Regions from separate parts of the Streptomyces sp. WM6372 genome, predicted to be linked through region 1. Evidence: riboswitches for the same ligand, from Rfam matches in the RefSeq annotation. Region 1 holds a riboswitch; each other region holds the start of a gene.
What was found. Region 1 has a riboswitch for cobalamin ahead of cobN (cobaltochelatase subunit CobN). Riboswitches for the same ligand answer to the same signal wherever they lie in the genome.
Positions count from the first base shown of each region.

Region 2: linked by a shared signal. The riboswitch ahead of ADK52_RS18250 (DUF4430 domain-containing protein) and the one ahead of cobN (cobaltochelatase subunit CobN) in region 1 are both predicted to bind cobalamin.
Region 3: linked by a shared signal. The riboswitch ahead of ADK52_RS10615 (energy-coupling factor ABC transporter permease) and the one ahead of cobN (cobaltochelatase subunit CobN) in region 1 are both predicted to bind cobalamin.

Region 1 covers NZ_LGDB01000149.1:40,788-48,402, forward strand. The annotation lists gene cobN (cobaltochelatase subunit CobN) at 1-3,408, opposite strand, end outside; cobalamin riboswitch at 3,441-3,579, opposite strand; gene ADK52_RS12740 (cobalamin biosynthesis protein CobG) at 3,719-5,095, shown strand; gene ADK52_RS12745 (precorrin-8X methylmutase) at 5,092-5,739, shown strand; gene ADK52_RS12750 (precorrin-2 C(20)-methyltransferase) at 5,736-7,241, shown strand; gene ADK52_RS12755 (hypothetical protein) at 7,264-7,615, opposite strand, start outside.
Region 2 covers NZ_LGDB01000183.1:137,445-145,059, forward strand. The annotation lists gene ADK52_RS40215 (membrane dipeptidase) at 1-745, opposite strand, end outside; gene ADK52_RS18220 (type 1 glutamine amidotransferase domain-containing protein) at 824-1,600, opposite strand; gene ADK52_RS18225 (AraC family transcriptional regulator) at 1,818-2,873, shown strand; tRNA gene ADK52_RS18230 (tRNA-Met) at 2,976-3,050, opposite strand; gene ADK52_RS18235 (hypothetical protein) at 3,162-3,461, opposite strand; gene ADK52_RS18240 (hypothetical protein) at 3,603-4,016, shown strand; gene ADK52_RS18245 (hypothetical protein) at 4,113-4,616, opposite strand; cobalamin riboswitch at 4,843-4,981, shown strand; gene ADK52_RS18250 (DUF4430 domain-containing protein) at 5,128-5,616, shown strand; gene metE (5-methyltetrahydropteroyltriglutamate--homocysteine S-methyltransferase) at 5,722-7,615, opposite strand, start outside.
Region 3 covers NZ_LGDB01000115.1:200,158-207,772, reverse strand. The annotation lists gene ADK52_RS10635 (L-serine ammonia-lyase) at 1-1,071, shown strand, start outside; gene ADK52_RS10630 (hypothetical protein) at 1,333-1,638, shown strand; gene ADK52_RS10625 (SsgA family sporulation/cell division regulator) at 1,838-2,245, shown strand; gene ADK52_RS10620 (AMIN-like domain-containing (lipo)protein) at 2,363-2,863, shown strand; cobalamin riboswitch at 2,975-3,169, shown strand; gene ADK52_RS10615 (energy-coupling factor ABC transporter permease) at 3,198-3,890, shown strand; gene ADK52_RS10610 (energy-coupling factor ABC transporter substrate-binding protein) at 3,896-4,294, shown strand; gene cbiQ (cobalt ECF transporter T component CbiQ) at 4,298-5,047, shown strand; gene ADK52_RS10600 (energy-coupling factor ABC transporter ATP-binding protein) at 5,053-5,883, shown strand; gene ADK52_RS10595 (PadR family transcriptional regulator) at 5,939-6,475, shown strand; gene ADK52_RS10590 (EF-hand domain-containing protein) at 6,545-6,757, opposite strand; gene ADK52_RS10585 (YncE family protein) at 6,846-7,615, opposite strand, start outside.

The sequences.
Region 1 (7,615 bases):
GTCGTACATCCAGTCCGCCACCACGCCCGTCGTGGCGTCGTAGCCGAAGAGATAGTCGACCGTCGCGGCCAGCTCGAAGGCGCCCTTGTAGCCGTGGCGGCGCATCGCCTCGATCCACTTCGGGTTCACCACGCGGGCGCGGAAGACGCGGCTGGTCTCCTCGACCAGGGTCCGGGTCTTCACGGTCTCGGGACGCGTGGAGTCGCCGATGTACGCCTCCGGGGCCGTGCCGCGCAGGGCGCGGACCGTGGCCACCATGCCGCCGTGGTACTGGAAGTAGTCGTCCGAGTCGGCGATGTCGTGCTCGCGGGTGTCCGTGTTCTTCGCGGCCACCGTGATCCGCTTGTACGCGGTCTCCATCTCCTCGCGCGCCGCCCGGCCCTCCAGGCCGCGGCCGTACGCGTAGCCGCCCCAGACCGTGTAGACCTCCGCGAGGTCGGCGTCCGTACGCCAGTCGCGGGAGTCGATCAGCTGGAGGATGCCGGCGCCGTACGTGCCCGGGCGCGAGCCGAAGATACGGGTCGTCGCACGGCGCTCGTCACCGTGGACGGCCAGGTCGGCTTCCGCGTGGGCCCGGATGTAGTTCTGGTCCGCGGGCTCGTCCAGGCCCGCCGCCAGCCGGACCGCGTCGTCGAGCAGGCCGATGACGTGCGGGAACGCGTCCCGGAAGAAGCCCGAGATGCGGAGGGTGACGTCGATGCGGGGGCGCCCGAGTTCTGCGAGGGGGATCGCTTCGAGCCCCGTGACGCGGCGCGAGGCCTCGTCCCAGACCGGGCGGACGCCGAGCAGGGCGAGGGCCTCGGCGACGTCGTCGCCGGAGGTGCGCATCGCGCTCGTGCCCCACAGGGACAGGCCCACGGAGGCCGGCCACTCGCCGTTGTCCGTGCGGTAGCGGGTGAGGAGGGAGTCGGCCAGGGCCTGGCCCGTCTCCCACGCGAGGCGGGAGGGGACGGCCTTCGGGTCCACGGAGTAGAAGTTCCGGCCCGTGGGGAGGACGTTCACCAGGCCCCGCAGGGGGGAGCCCGAGGGGCCCGCCGGGACGAAGCGGCCGTCCAGGGCCGAGACCACGTGGGCGATCTCGTCCGTCGTGCCGGCCAGCCGCGGGACGACCTCGCGCGCGGCGAAGTCCAGTACGGCCGCCACGTCCGCCGAATGCCCGGCGGCGACCGAAGCCACCGCCTCCGGAGCCCAGTTCGCGTCCTCCATCGCCTGGACCAGCGCGCGGGCCGCCTCCTCCGCCTCGTCGGCGGTCGTCCGGGTGGCCGCGGACTCGTCCAGGCCGAGCGCCTCGCGCAGGCCGGGCAGGGCCGTCGTACCGCCCCAGATCTGGCGGGCGCGCAGGATCGCGAGGACCAGGTTGACCCGGGCCTCGCCGGTCGGCGCGCCGCCCAGGACGTGCAGGCCGTCGCGGATCTGGGCGTCCTTGACCTCGCACAGCCAGCCGTCGACGTGCAGCAGGAAGTCGTCGAAGCCGTCGTCGTCCGGGCGCTCCGCCAGACCCAGGTCGTGGTCGAGCTTCGCGGCCTGGATCAGCGTCCAGATCTGGGCGCGGATGGCCGGCAGCTTCGCCGGGTCCATCGCGGAGATCTGCGCGTATTCGTCGAGGTGCTGCTCCAGGCGCGCGATGTCGCCGTACGACTCCGCGCGCGCCATCGGCGGCACCAGGTGGTCGACCAGGGTGGCGTGCACGCGGCGCTTGGCCTGGGTGCCCTCGCCCGGGTCGTTGACCAGGAACGGGTAGATCAGCGGCAGGTCGCCGAGCGCGGCGTCCGGCGCGCAGGCCGCGGACAGCCCGGCGTTCTTGCCCGGCAGCCACTCCAGGTTGCCGTGCTTGCCCAGGTGGATCATCGCGTCGGCGCCGAAGCCGCCGTCCTCCGCGCGCGCCTGGATCCAGCGGTACGCGGCCAGGTAGTGGTGCGAGGGCGGCAGGTCCGGGTCGTGGTAGATCGCGATCGGGTTCTCGCCGAAGCCGCGCGGGGGCTGGATCAGGATGAGCAGGTTCCCGCGGCGCAGGGCCGCGAGGACGATGTCGCCCTCCGGGTTGGCCGAGCGGTCCACGAACATGTTGCCCGGGGCCTCACCCCAGTGCTGCTCCACGCTGCCGCGCAGCTCGGCGGGGAGCTCGGCGAACCACCGCTTGTAGTCGGCGGCCGGGATCCGGACCGGGTTGCGGGCCAGCTGCTCCTCGGTCAGCCAGTCCTGGTCGTGGCCGCCGGCCTCGATCAGGGCGCGGATCAGCTCGTCGCCGTCGCCCGAGACGAGGCCCGGGATGTCCTCGACGGGGCCGAAGTCGTAGCCGCCCGCGATGAGGGTGCGCAGCAGTTCCACGGCGCTGGCCGGGGTGTCGAGGCCGACCGCGTTGCCGATGCGGGAGTGCTTGGTCGGGTACGCGGAAAGGACGAGCGCGACCTTCTTGTCGCGGCGCGCGATGTGCCGCAGCCGGGCGTGCCGCACGGCGATGCCGGCGACGCGGGCGGCGCGCTCGGGGTCGGCCACGTACGCCGGCAGCCCGTCCTCGTCGAACTCCTTGAAGGAGAACGGGACGGTGATCAGGCGGCCGTCGAACTCGGGTACGGCGACCTGCGTGGCGGCGTCGAGCGGGGACAGGCCCTCGTCGTTCTCCTCCCAGGCGCTGCGCGAGCCGGTCAGGCACAGGGCCTGCAGAACCGGGACGCCGAGGCCGGCGAGCGCGCCCGCGTCCCAGGACTCGTCGTCGCCGCCGGCCGAGGCCGTCGCGGGCTTGGTGCCGCCGGCCGCGAGCACCGTGGTGACGATCGCGTCCGCCGACTCCAGCTCGGCGATCAGCTCCGGCTCGGGGGCGCGCAGGGAGGACACGTACAGGGGTACGGGGGTGCCGCCGGTCTCCACGATCGCGTCGCACAGGGCGTGCACGAAGGCGGTGTTGCCGCTCATCTGGTGGGCGCGGTAGTAGAGCACCGCGATGCGCGGCCCGTACGGGCGCACCGGGGTGCGCTCCAGGGGGCCCCAGGTGGGCGCCGCGGCGGGCGGCTCGAAGCCGTGGCCGGTGAGCAGCACGGTGTCGGAGAGGAACCGGGCCAGCTGGTCCAGGTTGGCGGGGCCGCCGTGGGCGAGGTAGCCGTGCGCCTCGGCCGCGATGCCGATCGGGACCGTCGAGGCCTCCATCAGCTGGGCGTCCGGGGCCTGTTCGCCGGTGAGGACGACCACCGGGCGGGTCTGGGTCGGCGCCAGGAGCAGGTCGAGGCCTTCCTGCCAGGCGCGCAGGCCGCCGAGGAGGCGTACGACGACCAGGTCGACGCCGTCGAGCAGGGCGGGGAGGTCGTCGAGGGGAAGGCGGGAGGGGTTCGCGAACCGGTACGGCACGGGGCCGTCCGCGGCGGCGCGGGCGCTGAGCAGATCGGTGTCGGACGTCGACAGCAGCAGGATCATGCGGCGGCATGCCTTCCTCGGGGTTTCCGCGCCCCGGGCAGTGTGGACAGCGGGAGTTCCTGACTCACCCGGCGGATCGCTCCGCGGGGTTCACAGTGGCGGGACCGCGCCGGATTCGCACCGGGCTTCCTCCCAGCGGGCCACGTGGCTCCGCCGGTGGTCATCTTAGGTGGCGTTCTCCCTGGCCGGGAGTGGGGGTGGCCCGGGCGCGGGGAGCGGATCCGGGCAGGTCGGGCGGAGAGTGGGGCGCAGGGGGCGGGTGGTGACGGACACAGCTCGGGGTCGGGGAATCGTGGGTATGCTCGCCGCCATGCCGCCCCAGCCCCCTTCCGCCGCATCGCGGGACGAACCGGTCATACGTGACCGCGGTGACGCCTGCCCCGGTGCGCTGCGGCTGCACGCGGCGGACGACGGGCACCTGGCCCGGATCCGGATACCCGGCGGGATGCTCGACGCGGACGCGGCCCTGCTGCTGGCCGATGCGGCGGACCGGCTCGGCGACGGGCACATCGACCTCACCTCGCGCGGCAACGCGCAGCTGCGCGGACTCGGTGCGAGCTGCGGCGGCGAGCTGCAGGCCGTGCTCGTGCGCGCCGGGCTGCTGCCCGCGCCCACCCACGAGCGGGTCCGCAACATCGTCGCCTCGCCGCTGACCGGCCTGGACCGGCGCGGCCTGCCCGACGTGGCGCCCTGGGTCGCGGAGCTGGACCGGCTGCTGTGCGCGAGCGCGCCGGCGGCCGGACTGTCCGGACGCTTCCTGTTCGCCCTCGACGACGGCCGCGGGGACGTGACCTCGCTCGCCGCCGATGTGAACCTGGCGGCCCTCCGGGACGGGGGCCGGGCCCTGCTGTGGACCGCCGGCGCGGCGGACGCCCTGCTCGTGGCCGCCGCCGATGCGCCGCGGGCCGCGCTCGTCGCGGCCTCGTACTTCCTCGACGCCGTCCGCCGGGCCGGCACCCGGGCCTGGCGGGTCGCCGAGCTGCCCGCCGAACAGGCGCTGCGTTCCGATGAGTTGGGTGCTCGGCTGGCCGCCGCCGGCATCTCCGCCTCCGTCGTACGGGGGCCGGCCGCCCTGCGCGGACCGGCACCCGAACCCGGCGTGGTCGACGGCCCCGACGGCGCCGCGGCGCTGAGCGTGTTCGCGCCGCTGGGGCGCCTGACCACCGCGCAGTGGCGCCGGCTGGCCGGGCTCACGGGCCGGCTCCGCCTGACCCCCTGGCGCGGGATCGTCGTCCCCGGCCTGCCCGCCCACGCCGCCGGCGGCGCGCTCGCCGGGCTCGCCGGGGCCGGGCTGGTGACCGGCGCCGACGATCCCTGGCGGTCCGTCACCGCCTGCACGGGGCAGCCCGGTTGCGCGAAATCCCTGGCGGACGTACGCGCCGACGCGCGTGCCGTCGTAGCGCAGCAGGGGCAGGCGCAAGTCCAGGCCCAGGACCAGGACCAGGCCCAGGACCAGACGCACGCGCCCGTGGAGGCGACCCGCCCGCTGCCCGTGCACTGGTCCGGCTGCGAACGCCGGTGCGGGCACCCCCGCGGCACCGCCTGGGCGGACGTGGTCGCCACCGCCGACGGGTACGACCTCTGCGCGCCCGGCCGAGCCCCGCGCCGCGGTGTCCCGGCCTCCGAACTTCCCGCGGCCCTCGCGGCCGTACGCCGCACCACCTCCCACGACGCAGCGAAGAAATGAGCGAGTACACAGTGTTCGAGTACGAGAAGGACGGCGCGGCGATCTACCGCCAGTCCTTTGCCACGATCCGCGCCGAGGCGGACCTCTCCGGGCTGCCCGCCTCCGTCGCCCAGGTCGCGGTGCGCATGATCCACGCCTGCGGAATGACCGACCTGCCCCAGGACCTCGGCTACACCCCGGACGTCGTGCTCCGCGCGCGGGCCGCACTGAACGCGGGCGCGCCGATCCTCTGCGACGTGCAGATGGTCGCCAGCGGCGTCACCCGCAAGCGGCTGCCCGCCGGCAACGAGGTGATCTGCACCCTCTCCGACCCCGCCGTGCCGGCCCTCGCCGCCGAGATGGGCACCACGCGCAGCGCCGCGGCCCTCGAAGTCTGGCGCGACCGCGGCCTGCTGGAGGGCTCCGTGATCGCCGTCGGCAACGCGCCCACCGCGCTGTTCCGGCTGCTGGAGATGATCGAGGAGGGCGCCCCGCGCCCCGCCGCCGTCATCGGCGTCCCGGTCGGCTTCATCGGCGCCGCCGAGTCCAAGGACGCGCTCGCCGCCCACGGCTCCGGGCTCGACCACCTGATCGTGCGCGGCCGGCGCGGCGGCAGCGCCATCGCGGCCGCCGCCGTCAACGCGATCGCGAGCGAGGAAGAATGAGCACGGGAACGACCTCCGGGAAGCTGTACGGCGTCGGGCTCGGTCCCGGCGACCCCTCCCTGATGACACTGCGGGCCGTCGAGGTGATCGCCGAGGCGCAGGTCGTCGCGTACCACAGCGCCCGCCACGGCCGCTCGATCGCCCGCTCGATCGCCGCGAAACACCTGCGCGCCGACCACATCGAGGAGCCGCTGGTCTATCCGGTCACCACCGAGACCACCGACCACCCCGGCGGCTACCAGGGGGCGATGGAGGAGTTCTACGAGGAGTCCGCCGCCCGGCTGGCCGCGCACCTCGACGCCGGCCGGACCGTCGCCGTGCTCGCCGAGGGGGACCCGCTCTTCTACGGCTCGTACATGCACATGCACAAGCGGCTCGCCGACCGGTACGAGGCCGAGGTGATCCCCGGTGTGACCTCGGTGAGCGCCGCCGCGGCCCGCCTGGGCACCCCGCTCGTCGAGGGCGAGGAGGTGCTGACGATCCTGCCCGGCACCCTGCCGGAGGAGGAGCTCACCGCCCGCCTCGCCGCCACCGACTCGGCGGTCGTGATGAAGCTCGGCCGTACTTTCCCCGCCGTACGCCGGGCCATGGAGGGCAGCGGCCGGCTGGCGGAGGCCCGGTACGTGGAGCGCGCCACCATGGCGGGGGAGCGGACCGGCGTCCTCGCCGACACCGACCCCGACAGCGTCCCGTACTTCGCCGTCGCCGTGGTGCCCAGCCGCGTCGGCAACCCGGGCAGCGTGCCGTCCGGCCCCGGCGGGGTCGTGGTCGTCGGCACCGGCCCGGCCGGACCGCTCTGGCTCACCCCCGAGACGCGGCGGGCGCTGGCCGACGCCGAGGTGCTCGTCGGGTACACCACGTACCTGGACCGGGTCCCCGTGAAGCCGGGCCAGGTGCGGCACGGCTCCGACAACAAGGTCGAGTCGGAGCGCGCCGAGTTCGCGCTCGACCTCGCCCGCCGCGGCAAGCGCGTGGCCGTGGTCTCCGGCGGCGACCCCGGCGTGTTCGCCATGGCCACCGCCGTGCTGGAGGTCGCCGGGCAGCCGGAGTACAAGGACGTGCCCGTACGGGTCCTGCCGGGGGTGACCGCCGCCAACGCGGCGGCCGCCGCGGCCGGAGCCCCGCTCGGCCACGACTACGCCACCATCTCCCTGTCGGACCGGCTCAAGCCCTGGGAGGTCATCGCGGAGCGGCTGCGCGCCGCCGCCGCGGCGGACCTGGTGCTCGCCCTGTACAACCCGGGCTCGCGCAGCCGGACCTGGCAGGTGGCCCAGGCCAAGGAGCTTCTGCTGGAGCTGCGTTCGGAGCAGACGCCGGTGGTCGTCGCGCGGGACGTCGGCGGCCCCGAGCAGTCGGTCCGCGTCCTCCCGCTCGGCGAACTGGAGCCGTCCGAGGTGGACATGCGCACGATCCTGCTGATCGGTTCCTCGCAGACCCAGGTCACGGACCGCCCGGACGGCTCCCGCGTGACGTGGACCCCGCGCCGCTACCCGGAGGCCTGACCGGCCGGCCGGGCGGCCCCCCTCAGCACTGCCAGAGGAACGCCGCCCGGCCGCAGGGCTCGCAGGCGTGCGCATAGGCGCTGCCGGAGCCGAAGTTGGGGGCGGTGAGGGGGTCCGGACCCTCCTCCAGCCGGGCGACGAACTCCATCGGCCCGCCGCAGTCCGGGCAGTCGGGCGTCTCGTCGTTCTGAAGCCAGTCGGGGGCGCCGCCGAGCTGTCCGAGGACGTGGCGCGTCGGGCGACCGCTCCGCTCGGACCAGGCCTTGGAGGCGGCCCGGTACTGCGGCTCGGCCACCGCCACCGCCCTGACGGTACGGACCGCGCCGAGCTGCCGAACGTCCTCGTCGTCCTCGTCGTGGTCTCCGTCGTCCTCG
Region 2 (7,615 bases), on a different contig from region 1:
GTTCGGAGGTCTCCACCCCGAGGACGACGGCGAGCTTGCCCTCCTGGATGACCTTGCGGGCCTGGTCGGGCTCGGTGACGACCCGGAACCAGCCCTTGCCTGCGCCGCCGTACATGGCGTCGACGTAGTCCTGGAGTTCGTACGTCTTCTGGATCTGGAGCCTGATCGCGGTCATCTCGTCGCAGCCGCGGTCCTTGAAGAAGTAGAGCGAGCAGATGACTCCGTTGGTGACCATGTCGTTCACCAGGATCCGCTGGCCGCCCCGCCAGGCCCGCTCCACCCAGGCGTAGTAGGTCTGCTGGTGGGTGGCGGAGTCGTGGGCCGGCCAGTCGCGGAACGTCGGCCAGCCGTTCGGGTCGTGCAGGCCGTCGCCGCCCTTGGTGATCATGTCGAAGAGGGCGAGGACGCCGTTCGGGTAGTGCTCGGGGCAGTCCTTGAGGGCGTCCGCCACCCCCGCCGTGGAGAAGACCTTTCCGCAGACCAGCCGTCCTCCGAAGCCCTCGTTGGACATCAGGTGGACGTGCGCGTCGACGTATCCGCGGACCCGGCCCCGGGCGTCGGTCCCCCTGAACGGCTCGCCTGTGACGTTGATCTGCGAGTCAGGGGCCGGGCGTGCGACGGGCTCCCACCACTGCGGGCCTGCCGCCGCGCCGGCGGTCGCCGGACCGAGTAACAGTGCCGCCAGTGCGAGGACCAGGCCGATCAACAGGTACCGGCTCCGTCCGAAGACTCTTCGTCGGTTCATCGCCATCCCTCCCTCTCACGATGCGTTCATGACAACTTGGAGATCGTCTCCGGCCGCCGGTCGGCGCGAGCGGGCCGATCAGCCGTTCCCGCGCACCGCTCGCTCCGCTTCATGGGCACGGACCAGGGCCAGGTACTCCCCCGCCAGGCGGTGGCAGTCGCCGGGCCACCGCGCGGAGACGTAGTTGCCGTCCCTGACGGCGAAGCCGCGTCCGGGGCGGGCGGCGGTGTCGCGGACGGGCAGCGGCGGGCCGGTGAGGAAGTGGCCCGGATCGGCGAGCGCCGCGGTGACCTCCTGCTGCACGGTGGTGCGGTACGTGCGGTAGTAGCGCCCCAGCCAGAGCCTCGTGAGGTTCCACCCGGTCAACTCCAGCAGCGCCGTCAAGGCCGTGGTCCGCCGGCCGTGGAGGACCGAGCGCCCGGTGGCGGGATCCTTGGCCCGGGCGGCGAGCAGCACGCCGTGGCAGACGGCCCCGACCGGCAGGTTCCGGGTGAAGACCCGGGCGAACAGTCGCTGGGCGGTGGCGTCTTCGAGCAGCGTCCGCATGCCCGCGGCGTGGCCGCCGGGTACGAAGAGGCCCGTGACGTCGGCGGGGTCGACATCGGCGTACGAGGAAGGGGCGAGGAACCAAGGGTCCTCGCAGAGGCGCCGGTACGCGGCGAGCTCGGCGCGGCGGGTCATCAGCCAGGGCGACAGCCAGGAGAAGCCGAGGTCCGTGAGCCTGGGGTCGGCGAGCGCGACCTTCCCGCCCGGGGTCGCGAACCGCACCTTGAAGCCGGCGTCCCGCAGTGCGGCCCAGGGAACCGCCGCCTCGGTCGGGTCGTAGTCGCCTGCGGGGAGCAGGAAGAGAATCACGGCGTACTCCTCTGAGCGGTGGCGATCAGGGCAGCTCGCATCCCCGGTGCTCCGTGGGCCCCTGACCCCCGCGGGGTCCGAAGGCCGACCCTAGAAGCGGCCCGCGGCGCCGTCATTCACTCCGGCGGCCAATCCGTTGACTCTCCCGACCCGCCCCCGGCGGCCGTCCTCGCGGACGGTGTTGACGGGGTCGGTGCGCCCGCATTGACTGGCGGCCGTGTCCACCATCGAGCCGCCCTCCGTCACCGCGTGCTACGCCCTCGCCGTCCTGCGCGCCTTGGAGGACGGCACCGTCGGGTCCGCCGGGGCCATCGGGTCCGTCGGGTCCGTCGGGTCCGCGTCCTGGGCCCTGCCCACGGACCGGCTGGGGTTCGGTGAGATGCGTACGCTGTGGGACGCCGTGCTCGGCGCCCGCGACGCCGGCCCGCACACCGGGCTCCTCGTGGGCGACCGCATCCGGCCCGAAGGCCTGCACATCATGGGCCACCTCGTCCTCACCTGCGCCAGCCTCGCGGACGCCGCTCTGGCGGCCGAGCGCTACCACCCCCTGGTGAGCCAGGCGGGCACGGTGTCCCTGGACCGCCGCAGCGGCGCCAGCCGGATCCGCTACCGGCCGACCGTCGACCCGGCGGCCATGCACCCCCAGCAGGTGGAGGCGATCGTCAGCAGCATGGTGCGGGCGGCCCGCTGGATCGCCGGGGACGACTGGGCGCCCCTGTCCGTGTCGTTCGCCCATCCCCGTGCGGGATCGGCGGAGCCCTACGCCCGCGTTCTGGGCTGCCCCGTCACCTTCGACGCCCGGGAGAACGCGATCACGGTCGCCAACGAGGACCTCGACCGGCGCCGCCCCCTCTACGACCCGACGCTCAACGCCCTGCACCGGGCCTACGCCGACCGGCTCCTGCACCAGCTGTCCGCGCCCGCGCCCGTGGCCGAGCGCGTGCGGCGGTGGCTGGAGCACGCCACGCTGGAGGACGCGGGCCCCGAGGGCCCCGCCAAGGAGCTCCACCTCAGCGTCCGGACCCTGCGCAGGGCCCTGCACGCGGAGGGCACCTCGTGGCGCGCGCTCCTCGACACCGCCCGCCACGGCCGGGCCAGGCGGCTGCTGGAGAGCACGCCCCTGCCGCTGGACCGGATCGCCCCCCTCGTCGGCCTGAGCGGGGCGACGGCCCTGGTCCGCGCCTTTACCCGGTGGGAGGGCATGCCTCCCGGGGCGTACCGGGGCCGGTACGGGCCCGCGGCCCACAACCGGGACGGAGCCGGCAGCGGGTGACGGGCGTCACCGCGGGCGGGTCCCCGTCACGCCCCGGGGCCACAGCGCCTCCGTACGACGGAAGGGCCCGGATCCTGTGAGGATCCGGGCCCTTCCGGGTAGTAGCGGGGACAGGATTTGAACCTGCGACCTCTGGGTTATGAGCCCAGCGAGCTACCGGCGTCGGTGAACCCCACCCTACGGCACTGTCCTGCCGCATTCGACCAGTTTTCGCTCGGCGTGCTGCCCGGCCGCTCCGGGGGTGCCTGGACGGGCAGTCCCGTGAGGAGGACCGGGGGCCCGGCTCGCCTACCGCAGATCGTCGCGCATCGTCTCGTCGCGGATCACGTTGCGGTGTTCCTCGTAGACGAGCCGCGCGTCATCGCTCGGGAGCGCCTCGGTGGCGAGGCCGCAGGAACACGTCACGACGGTGAGACCGGAGGGAGCGCGCCGCGTGTGCCCCTCGGGGCTGGTCCACGCTTCACCGGCGGGGTTCTCGTACCGGAGGCTGTGGCGGTACTGGGGCTTGCGGTGATGGCTCGGGGCGCCGGCGGTGCCGCCGGTGTCGTCGGTGCCGGTCAGGTCAACGGGGAAGCGGTGCTGGCTCATGGCACCAGTGTCGCCGCCCGCGGGCGATCAGCCGGCAGCCCCCGCGGGCGCCGGCCCGGGCGGATCGGGAGCGGTCGCCGCCGTGTGCACGTGCGCCCCGGGTCGCGTCACGGCGTGCCGGAACGCAGGATGGAACAGGTGATGACGGTTTTGGTGGTCGGCGTGCCGGACGGCGAGCAGCTGGAGCTCCTGCGCGCGGGCATCCAGCGCAATCCGCACTTCCGGGTTCTGTCACATGCCCACGACCCCGCCGTCGCCCTCGCGCACGCCCGCCTCCTGCTGCCCGACATCACCGTCCTGTCCCTGCCCGCCGGGCTCGACAGCCTCGACGCGGACCCGGACATCCTGAGCGTGTTCCGCGGGGTGCGATCCCTGGACCCGCCGAGCGGGGTGGTGCTGCGGACGGCCGCCGACCGCATGCCCCGTGCCGTGTCCGGCCTTGCGGTCGAGGGCGCCGTCCACGTCGTGCGCGAGGGAGACTCCGAAGCCCTGATGCGGGCCCTGCGCACGATCGGGCTGCGCCGGGCGAGTTGCGACCCCGACGAGATGCCCTGACCGACAGCACCGGCACGTACATCCTGCGCCTCGGCCTGCCGTGGTTGCGCGCGAGCGGTCAACGCGCCGGGGTCTTCGAAGGATTCCCCAGAACGGTCAGTTCGGCCGTACGGGCGCCCACAGGCCGGCACTCCACAGGTCCCCGTGCCCCACGTGACGGCCCCTCCGCTCCTCCTCGTCGTCCACGACGAGGAGGGAGACGCAGGACGTCTCCGCCCGGTACTCCAGGAACCCGCCCTGGGCGGTGACCGTGAGTTCCGGGGCAGCAGGGAGCTCGGAGAGCGCCTCCCGTACGTCCGCCCAGGCGGTGTACGGGGTGAAGTCGACGCCCGTGCCCGCGCCCCATCGGGCCGCCCGCCCCGGGGCGTTCGCGAGGCGGTGCAGCTCGATCGACCCGCCGGACATCACCCACTCGCTCCCGGGGTTGAAGTAGAACTCGACGAAGCCGTAGTCGCGGCGGAGCGACGCGCCGCCCTCATCGACGACGTCGACGCAGCGGTACGGCAGGGCCCGGCCGACCTCGGCGAGGGTGGAACCGATGCCGATGCCGTGCAGGCGCCCGGTCCTGATGAAGGAGGCTAGGAATTCGATGCCGGTCACGGCCGATTCTCCGGTGTGTCGATCGGGGCCCGGCATCTCCGGGGAACGGTTCCGCGAGGTGCCCCGGCGGTGGGTGTCCAGTGGATCATGCCCGGTTCGCGGCGCTCGTGCCGCGGTATCGGCGCGGCCTGATGCCGCTCGTGCCGCGACGGTCCGATCTCGACGGCGACGCGTCGCCCCGGAAAGTGGCCACTGGTCACCACGCTGTCACGACCGTACGATGCGTCTGCCCGGTCCGCATCGGGCGACAACTGAATCGCCGTGTGACCTGGGGGAAGTCGGTGGGAATCCGGCGCTGACCTGCAACCGTGTGGAGCGCGTCCGTGCTCCGAGTCGGAGAGCCCAGCACGCGGTTCGTACCGCTTCCCACTGTCATGGTCTGCAGCGCGAAGCCTTGAGCCGCCGGCTCACCATCCAGCCGGATCCCGCCGTGGCGGGGTCGTGGCACCAGTGGCGGATGCCGTGGCGGACAGGGCAGCTCTGCGTGCCCGTCCGGCTCGAAAGGCAATTCATGCGCCCGAACCTCGTCCGCCGCACCCTCGTCACGTCCGCCGCCCTGGGGCTCGCGCTCGCCACCGCGCCTGCGGTCGCCCACGCCAAGCCGGTTCCGAACACGAACGCCCCGGTGAAGGTCAACCTCACGGTGCAGGGCCCGAGCGGTCTGCTGTTCAAGGGGAAGATCAAGACCAAGGGCCACGACGTCACCACGGTCACCGGCGGCACGCACAAGTGCGACGGGACCAACGGCTCGGCCAACCCGAGCGCCGTGCCCACGCCGACCGCCGCCCTGGACGACGCGGCGAAGACGCACTACTTCAGCTGGGACGGCACCTGGTACGCCTCGTTCGACGACTTCTCCGTCGACACGATCAAGAACGTCAGCGGCGGCGGCTCCGCCTACTGGAGCATATCCGTCAACGGCACCCCGACCCCGGTCGGCGGCTGCCAGTTCAAGCTCAACGCCGGCGACCAGGTCGCCTTCACCTGGACCGCCTTCTAAGACCGCCCTCCCAGCGGGAAGGCGCATCCGAACACCCCCGCCTGACGGGGACGCGGGCGGGCGGGCCGGAACATCAGGAGACTGACGTTCCGGCCCGCATGCAGGTCAGCCGGCCGCGCTACCGGTCTCCGCGCGGACTTCGCGGGCCGCGGCCACCAGGTTCTCCAGGGAGGCACGGGTCTCTGCCCAACCGCGCGTCTTCAGACCGCAGTCGGGGTTGACCCAGAGCCGCTCCGCCGGGATGGCCTCCAGCCCCTTGCGGAGCAGGGCCACCGCCTCGGCGGCGGAGGGGACGCGCGGCGAGTGGATGTCCCACACCCCGGGGCCGGCCTCGCGCGGGTAGCCGTGCTCGGCGAGCTCGGTCGCGACCTGCATGTGCGAGCGGGCTGCCTCCAGGCTGATGACGTCGGCGTCGAGGTCGTCGATCGCCTGGACGATGTCGCCGAACTCCGCGTAGCACATGTGCGTGTGGATCTGGGTTTCCGGCCGCACGCCCGAGGTCGTCAGCCGGAACGCCTCGGTCGCCCACGCCAGGTACTCGGCGTGGCCGTCGGCGCGCAGTGGGAGCGTCTCGCGCAGGGCGGGCTCGTCGACCTGGATGACCGAAGTGCCGGCTGACTCCAGGTCGTCGACCTCGTCGCGCAGGGCCAGTCCGACCTGGCGGGCGGTCTCGCCGAGGGGCTGGTCGTCCCGTACGAAGGACCAGGCGAGCATGGTGACCGGGCCGGTCAGCATGCCCTTCACCGGCTTGGCCGTCTGCGTCTGCGCGTACGTCGTCCAGCGCACGGTCATCGGCTCCGGTCGGGAGATGTCCCCGGCCAGGACGGGCGGGCGCACGTAGCGCGTGCCGTAGGACTGCACCCAGCCGTGCTGGGTGGCGAGGTAGCCCGTCAGCCGTTCGGCGAAGTACTGGACCATGTCGTTGCGTTCGGGTTCGCCGTGCACGAGGACGTCGATGCCGGTCTTCTCCTGGAAGGAGAGCACCTCGCGGATCTCGTCCTTGATCCGCTCCTCGTAGCCGGCGGTGTCGATCCGCCCGGCCCGCAGGTCGGCTCGGGCCACCCGCAGCTCGTCGGTCTGCGGGAAGGAGCCGATGGTCGTCGTGGGGAGCAGCGGCAGCCCCAGGTGGGCGCGCTGGGCGGCCGCCCGGTCGGCGTACGGCTGGGGCCGGCGGCCGTCCGCGCCGGTGATCGCCGCGGTGCGGGCCCGGACCGCGGGGTCGCGGGTGACCGGGGACGTGGCACGGGAGGCCAGGTCGGCGCGGTTGGCGGCGAGTTCGGCGGCGATGGCATCGGTGCCCCGGGCGAGTCCGCGGGCCAGCGTGGTGATCTCGTTCGTCTTCTGGCGGGCGAAGGCCAGCCAGCGACGGACCTGCGGATCGATGTCCCGCTCGACGGCGGCGTCCAGCGGGACGTGGAGGAGGGAGCAGGAGGCGGCGACGTCGACGCGGTCGGCGAGGCCGAGGAGGGTGCCGAGCGTGGTCAGCGACTTCTGGTAGTCGTTGATCCAGATGTTGCGGCCGTTGACCACGCCCGCGACCAGGCGCTTGCCCGGAAGCCCGCCGACGGCGGCGAGGTCGGCGAGGTTCGCGGCGGCCGCGTCGGTGAAGTCGAGGGCCAGGCCTTCGACGGGTGCCTTCGCCAGGACGGGCAGGGCCTCGCCGAGCCGGTCGAAGTAGGAGGCGACGAGCAGCTTCGGGCGCTCCGTGAGGGCGCCGAGCTCACGGTAGGTGCGCGCGGCGACGTTCAGCTCGGCCGGGGTGCGGTCCTGGACGAGGGCCGGCTCGTCGAGCTGGACCCACTCGGCGCCGGCCGCCCGCAGGTCGGCCAGCACCCGGGCGTAGACGGGCAGCAGCCGGTCGAGCAGGGTGACCGGCTCGAAGTCGGCGGCGACGCCGGGCGCGGGCTTGGCGAGCAGCAGGTAGGTGACCGGGCCGACGAGGACCGGACGGCCCGCGTGACCGAGCGTCAGGGCCTCCTTCAACTCGGCGACCTGCTTC
Region 3 (7,615 bases), on a different contig from region 1:
GGGAGCGCGCACGAGATCGCCTTCGACGAGCCGAGCCAGCTGATCCTGCACCGCCGCCGGTCCCTGCCGTACCACGCGAACGGCATGACGCTCTTCGCGTACGACGCCGCGGGCGCCCCGCTGCTGGAGAAGACGTACTACTCGGTCGGCGGCGGCTTCGTGGTGGACGAGGACGCGGTCGGCGAGGACCGGATCAAGCTCGACGACACGGTGCTGAAGTACCCCTTCCGCAGCGGCGACGAGATGCTGCGCATGGCCCGGGAGAGCGGCCTGTCGATCTCCGCGATGATGCTGGAGAACGAGAAGGCCTGGCGCACCGAGGAGGAGATCCGCGAGGGCCTGCTGGAGATCTGGCGGGTCATGCAGGCGTGCGTCGCGCGCGGCATGTCGCGCGAGGGCATCCTGCCGGGCGGGCTGAAGGTCCGGCGCCGGGCCGCGAACACCGCCCGCAAGCTCCGCTCCGAGGGTGACCCGCAGGCGCTCTCGATGGAGTGGATCACCCTCTACGCGATGGCCGTGAACGAGGAGAACGCGGCCGGCGGCCGGGTGGTCACCGCTCCGACGAACGGCGCCGCGGGCATCATTCCGGCGGTCCTGCACTACTACGTGAACTTCGTGCCCGGCGCCGACGAGGAGGGCGTGGTCCGCTTCCTGCTGGCAGCGGGTGCGATCGGCCTGCTCTTCAAGGAGAACGCCTCGATCTCCGGCGCCGAGGTCGGCTGCCAGGGCGAGGTCGGCTCGGCCTGCTCGATGGCGGCGGGCGCCCTCGCCGAGGTCCTGGGCTGCACCCCAGAGCAGGTGGAGAACGCGGCCGAGATCGGCATGGAGCACAACCTGGGCCTGACCTGCGACCCGGTCGGCGGCCTCGTCCAGATCCCGTGCATCGAGCGCAACGGCATGGCGGCGGTCAAGGCCGTCACCGCGGCCAAGATGGCCATGCGCGGCGACGGCAGCCACAAGGTCTCCCTCGACAAGGTCATCAAGACCATGAAGGAGACCGGCGCCGACATGAAGGTCAAGTACAAGGAGACCGCCCGCGGCGGCCTGGCCGTCAACGTCATCGAATGCTGATGCCTTGATCCGGCACGCATGACGGAGGAGGGGCCCGGCGCGGTGCGCGCCGGGCCCCTCCGGCGTTCCACAACACGGTGAAATCGCAGGCCAATTGAGGTTTGCGGGGAGTTGATCACGCTTGAGGGCGAACCCTCCGCTGCGGGCTGGTTTCTCGATGATCACATGCGCCATGGTGATCACGTGACGTCGCGGCCACACCCCCGGCGGTCGGCCAACCGCCTTGGACCGCAGCCTTTTTGTGCACTGGAGGACCTCATCATGGCAAGCAACCGCAGCATCCGCGTCCTGGCGGCCGTCGCAGCGCTCCCCTTCGCCGTCGCGCTCTTCGCCGGCACGGCCCAGGCCGACAACGGAGCCGGTGCGGGCGTCTCGTCCGACGCCGCCGTCGCCGAGATCCTCGGCAGCGGGGTCGCCGGCGGCAACCTCGGCAACTCCTCCACCACCCAGCAGGTCGCCACGGGCTCCGGGGCGTCCAACCAGAGCAACGGCGCCCAGGCCAACGGCGCCGGCTTCACCGCCATCGGGCAGTCCAACGGCTCGTTCGTGTTCAACCCCGTCCCGTAACGGACCGGTGACGCGGCGGCCCGCCTTCCCCCCGGAGGGCGGGCCCCTTCGCGTTCCCGTCCCCGTTCCTGTGAGAAGACGGGCCCAGCGGCCCCCGGGGTCGGGACCTTCGGCCCGCCGGGGCGGCCGGGGGGTGGGCTAGCTTGCCCGGGAGGGCCCGCAAGCCGCCCGGCCGGGACACGACAGAGAGGCGCAGCGCATGGACGGCATCGAGTACCGCGTCCTCCCGCTCCGGCTGGAGGCCTCGCCCGAGCCCGTGCCGGTGTGCGGGGCCTTCACGTACCGCCGCGACCGGCCCTACGAGCTGGCGCTCGACTTCCGGGGGGCCGGGATGCACCTGGCGCGCTGGGTGTTCTCCCGGGACCTGCTGCTCGACGGGGAGATCTGCGCGACGGGCGAGGGGGACGTCCAGGTGTGGCCGCGGTGGCGGGGCGGGGAGCCTCGGGTCTTCCTCGCCTTCAGCAACGGCGCGCAGAGCTGCGTGGTGTCCGCCCGGGCGAAGGACGTACGGGCGCTGTGCCGGCGGCTGGTCGGGCTGGTGCCGCGGGGCGAGGAGCGGCGGCACTACGACCTCGACGCCGAGCTCAGCACCCTCCTCCCCCGGTAGCGGAGGATTCAGGGCTGTTTCTTTTGGTTTGCTCCGGTTTGGGTGCAACCATGAGCCCGCCGGGAGTGTCCTCAGCAGTGACACCGGTCCCCGCCTCCGAAGAATCAGGGGGACGTCATGAATCACCTCCACCGCCGGCAGCTCGTGGCACTCGCCACAGGTGCGCTGCTCACCGCCGGGATCACCCTCGCCGCGCCGGCCTCGGCCGCCGTCCGGCCCACGCCGCTCGTCGTGAACGCCCGCTGGGGCGGACACTGCACGTACGACCGCATCGTCATCGACCTGCGGGGATACGTTCCCCGGGCCACCGTCACCCGCGTCCCCCGGCTGGTCCACGACGGGTCCGGCGCACCCGTCCCGCTGACGGGGAAGTACTTCCTGGAGATCCGGCTGCATCCCGCCGCGGCGCACGACCGCACGGGCGCCGGCACGTACCGCGGGCCGAAGCTGGTCAGGATCCACCTGCCGCAACTGAAGGGCCTCGCCCTGACCGGCGACTTCGAGGGGTACGTGACCTTCGGCGCCGCCTTCGGCGCCAAACCCTCCGTCAGCTCCTTCACGCTGCACGGGCCCGAGCGGTTCGTACTGGACGTCGCGCACCGCAACGTCTGCCGCTAGGTCGTGGCCGCCGCTCGGGCCGGAGCCTCGTACGGGCCCGGGCGGCGCCGCCGCCGGACCGCACCCGTTCGGAACCGTTCGGGCCGGGTTGGTGCCGGTCCGTCCGTCCGACTAAGGTCATCTGGCCTTGGTGTTCGGGAAACCGGTGGAGAACCGGTGCGGCCCTCGCCACTGTGAACGGGAAGTCCGGCTCCATCCCGCGGGAGGCCACTGGGCGGCGCGGGAAGTTCCGCACCGCCCGGGAAGGCGGAGCCAGGGCATCAGCACCCGTGAGCCAGGAGACCGGCCGGGGCGCGTTGTCCATCCACGAGGTGCTGGAGAGGTCTCCCCACTCATGCATATAGCCGAGGGGTTCCTGCCCCCTTTGCACGCGGTCGCCTGGGGCGCCGCGTCCGCTCCGTTCGTCGTCCACGGTGTCCGCGCCCTCACCCGCGAGGTGAAGGCGAACCCGGAGAGCACGCTGCTGCTCGGGGCGTCCGGAGCGTTCACTTTCGTCCTTTCCGCCCTGAAGATCCCTTCGGTGACGGGCAGTTGCTCGCACCCCACCGGAACCGGACTCGGGGCGATCCTGTTCCGGCCGCCGATCATGGCGGTGCTCGGCACGATCACCCTGCTCTTCCAGGCGCTGCTGCTGGCGCACGGCGGGCTGACCACCCTCGGCGCGAACGTCTTCTCGATGGCGATCGCCGGGCCCTGGGCGGGCTACGGGGTGTACCTGCTGCTGAAGCGCTTCGACGTCCCGCTGATGGTGACCGTCTTCTTCGGCGCCTTCTTCGCCGACCTGGTCACCTACTGCGTGACCTCCGTGCAGCTGGCGCTGGCCTTCCCTGACCCGGGGAGCGGGTTCCCGGGCGCCCTCGCGAAGTTCGGGGGCATCTTCGCGGTGACCCAGATCCCGCTCGCGGTGAGCGAGGGGCTGCTGACGGTGCTCGTGATGCGGCTGCTGATGCAGTCGAGCAAGTCGGACCTGGTCCGGCTGGGCGTCGCGAAGCTGAGCGGTCGCAGCGAGCGGAAGGCGGCGGTCTGATGGGCATGAGCCGGAACACGAAGATCAACGGCCTGCTGCTGCTCCTGGTGGCGGCACTGGCGGTACTGCCGATCGCACTGGGGATGGGCGAGGGCAAGGAGGAGCCGTTCACGGGCGCGGACGCGCAGGCGGAGACGGCGATCACCGAGCTGAAACCGGACTACGAGCCCTGGTTCTCGCCGCTGTACGAACCCCCCTCCGGGGAGGTGGAGTCGGCGCTGTTCGCCCTCCAGGCGGCACTGGGCGCGGGCGTTCTCGCGTACTACTTCGGCGTCCGCAAGGGCCGCCGCCAGGCCGCTGCCGCTGCCGCCGCTGCCACTGGTGCCACTGCCGCGGGCGCCGCGAGTGCCGCTGGTGCCACTGGTGCCGCCGGTGCCGCCGCCGGCCCCACCGCGGAGTCGTAGGCGGTGCTGCCGATCGACGTGGCGGCGCACGGCAGTCGGTGGCGCCGCCGCCATCCGCTGGAAAAAGCCCTGCTGGGGTTCGGTCTGACGGTCACCGCCGTGTGCCTGCCGCCCTGGCCCGGCGGGCCCCTGGTCGCCGCCGCCACGCTGGCCGTGCTCCTCGGCCCGGCGGGCGTGGCCGGGCGTCAGCTGTGGCGGGCGTTCCGGATCCCGCTGGGCTTCTGCTTCACCGGCGCGCTGCCGCTGCTCGTCGCCGTCGGCGGCCCGGCCGGGTTCGTCTCACTCGCGCCCGACGGCCCCCGGCACGCCGCGGAGCTGCTGCTGCGGACCTCGGCGGCCTCCCTCGGGGTGCTGCTGTTCGCCTTCACGACGCCCGTCTCGGACGTCCTGCCCCGGCTGGTCCGGGCCGGGGTCCCGGCGCCGGTGGTGGACGTGGCCCTGGTCATGTACCGCATCGGTTTCCTGCTGCTGGACTCGATGGCCCAGGTACGGCGCGCCCAGGCGGCCCGTCTGGGCCAGTCCGGGCGGGCGGCGGTGTGGCGTTCGCTGGCCGGGCTCGCCGCGACCTCCTTCGTACGGGCCTTCGACCGCGCGGCGCGGCTCCAGGAGGGGCTGGCCGGCCGCGGCTACGACGGCTCGCTGCGGGTCCTCGTACCGGAGGCGGCCCTGTCGTGGCGGTTCCTGGCGGCGTCGGGGGCCCTCCTGGCGGCACTGATCACCCTGACCCTCACCCTGAAGGGGCTTTACCCGTGAACCCGTTGGACCGGTTGAACCCGTTGGTCGAACTGGCCGGCGCCGGCTACGCGTACGAGGACGGCCCGATGGTCCTCGCCGACGTCGACTTCTCCATCGCGCGGGGCCGGGCGCTGGTCCTGCTGGGCCGCAACGGCAGCGGGAAGACCACGCTGATGCGGCTGCTGAGCGGGGGCCTGCGGCCCGGCTCGGGGTCGCTGCGCCTCGACGGCGCGGCGGTCTCGTACGACCGGGCGGGGCTGACCCGCCTGCGCACGGCGGTGCAGCTCGTGGTCCAGGACCCGGACGACCAGCTGTTCGCGGCCTCGGTGGAGCAGGACGTGTCGTTCGGCCCGATGAACCTGGGGCTGCCGGCGGACGAGGTCCGCGCCCGGGTGGACTCGGCGCTCGCCGCGCTGGACATCACGACGCTGCGGGACCGCCCGACGCACCTTCTCTCGTACGGCCAGCGCAAGCGCGCGGCGATCGCGGGGGCGGTGGCGATGGCCCCGCGGGTGCTGATCCTGGACGAGCCGACGGCGGGCCTGGACCCCGACGGACAGGAGCGCCTGCTGGACGTCCTCGCGGGGCTGCGCGCGGCCGGCACCACGGTGGTGATGGCCACGCACGACGTGGACCTGGCGGTCCGCTGGGCCGACGACGCGGCGGTCCTGACCCCGTCGGGCATCCGCACGGGCCCGGCGGAGACCCTCCTGTCGGATCCGCGGCTCCTGGCCGCGGCGGGACTGCGCCAGGCCTGGTCCCCGGCGGTGGCGTCCTTCCTCCGCGCCCGCGCCCTCCTGGCCCCGCAGGCCCCGGGCCCGAAGACCCCGGAAGCCCTGTCCGCCTGGCAGTAGGGGTCTCCATGCCTCGGTTCTCCATGCCCCGGGTCTCCATCCCTAGGATGGCGGCATGTCGCTGCCGCACGCCATCCTCACCGCCCTGATGGAGAAGCCCTCGTCGGGGCTGGAGCTGACGCGGCGGTTCGACAAGTCGATCGGGTACTTCTGGTCCGCGACGCACCAGCAGATCTACCGCGAGCTCGGCCGGCTGGAGGAGGCGGGGCTGATCCGGGCGCTGCCCAGCGAGGTGCCCGTACGGGGGCAGAAGAAGCAGTACGAGGTCCTGGACGCCGGCAGCGCGGAGCTGGCGCGGTGGGTCGGCGAGATGCAGGACCCGAAGGCCATCCGGGATCCGCTGCTGCTGCGCATCCGGGCGGCCGCCGTGGTGGGGCCGAACGGGCTGGCCGCGGAGCTGCGGCGCCACCTGGAGCTGCACCGGAGGCAGCTGGCGGTCTACGAGGCCATCGAGGAGAAGGACTTCCCGCCGGGGCGGGACTCCGACGAGGACCGGCTGCGGCGGCTCGTCCTGCACGGCGGCACCGGCCTGGAGACGTTCTGGCTGCGCTGGCTGGAGGAGGCCCTGGCCGAGGTCGAGGACATGGGCTGACCGGCGCAGAGCCCCCGCCCGCCCGACAGGAGGGCGGTGCGGGGGCTCTGCGCAAGGGCTGGCTGGCTCTTACTTGTTCAGGGCGGCCCAGAACTCGTCGAAGCTCATGCGGCCGTCGCCGTTCGCGTCCTTGGCGGCGATCACGGCGTCCGCGACGGCGCCGGTGACGAACGCGTCGCCCATCGCCTTCATGGCCGCGCTGTACTCGTCCGCCGTGACGAAGCCGTCACCGTCCGCGTCGAACTTGCCGAACGTCGCCCGCGCGCTCTCGATGTCAGCCACTGGGATCCACCCCTTCTCGGTGCTTGTTGACCGGCCAAGGGTAGCGGCAGCCGGGCCCCGCCCCTCCCGCGGGTCCCGGCGCCGTGGCCTAGCGGAAGATCCCCGTGTGGCCGAGCGAGTAGCGGCCCGGCTGCGGGTAGACGGCCAGGCCGTGCGGGCCGCCGCCCACCCGGATCTTGGCGAGCTGCCGACCGGTCGCCGTGTCGATCGCGTAGACCTCGGAGTTGTAGCGCCCCGACAGCCACAGCACCTTGCCGTCGGCGGAGACACCGCCCATGTCCGGGCTGCCGCCGTCCGGCAGCTCCCACTTCTTCGTGAGCTTGTTCTGTTTGAAGTCGAAGACGGAGATGCTGCCCTCGCCCCGGTTGGAGATGTACATCTCCCTGGAGTCGCGGCTCACGTACAGGCCGTGCGTGCCCTTCCCGGTGGGCAGCAGCTTGGGGATGTCGAACTTGTCCCCGCTGAGCACCCACATGCCGTCCGCCATCATGTCCGCGACGTAGAAGGTCTTCCCGTCCGGGGAGACCTTCACGTCCTGCGGCATCGCGCCCTCGAACGGCAGCTTCTGCTGGCCGATGACCTCCATCTTCTCGGTGTCGACCTTGAGGAGCTCGCCGGAGAACTCGCAGCTCACGATGAAGTACCGGCCGTCGGCGGAGAAGTCCGCGTGGTTGACCCCGAAGCAGGTCACCGGGACCGTCTTCACCCGGTTCATCGTGTGCGGATCGCGGAAGACCAGCTCGCGGTCCATGGAGGCCATCACGACCGCGTACGTGCCGTTCGGCGTGAAGTACAGGTTGTACGGGTCGTGCACCTCGACCGGTTCGCCCGCCTCGCCGGTGGCCGGGTTGATCGGGG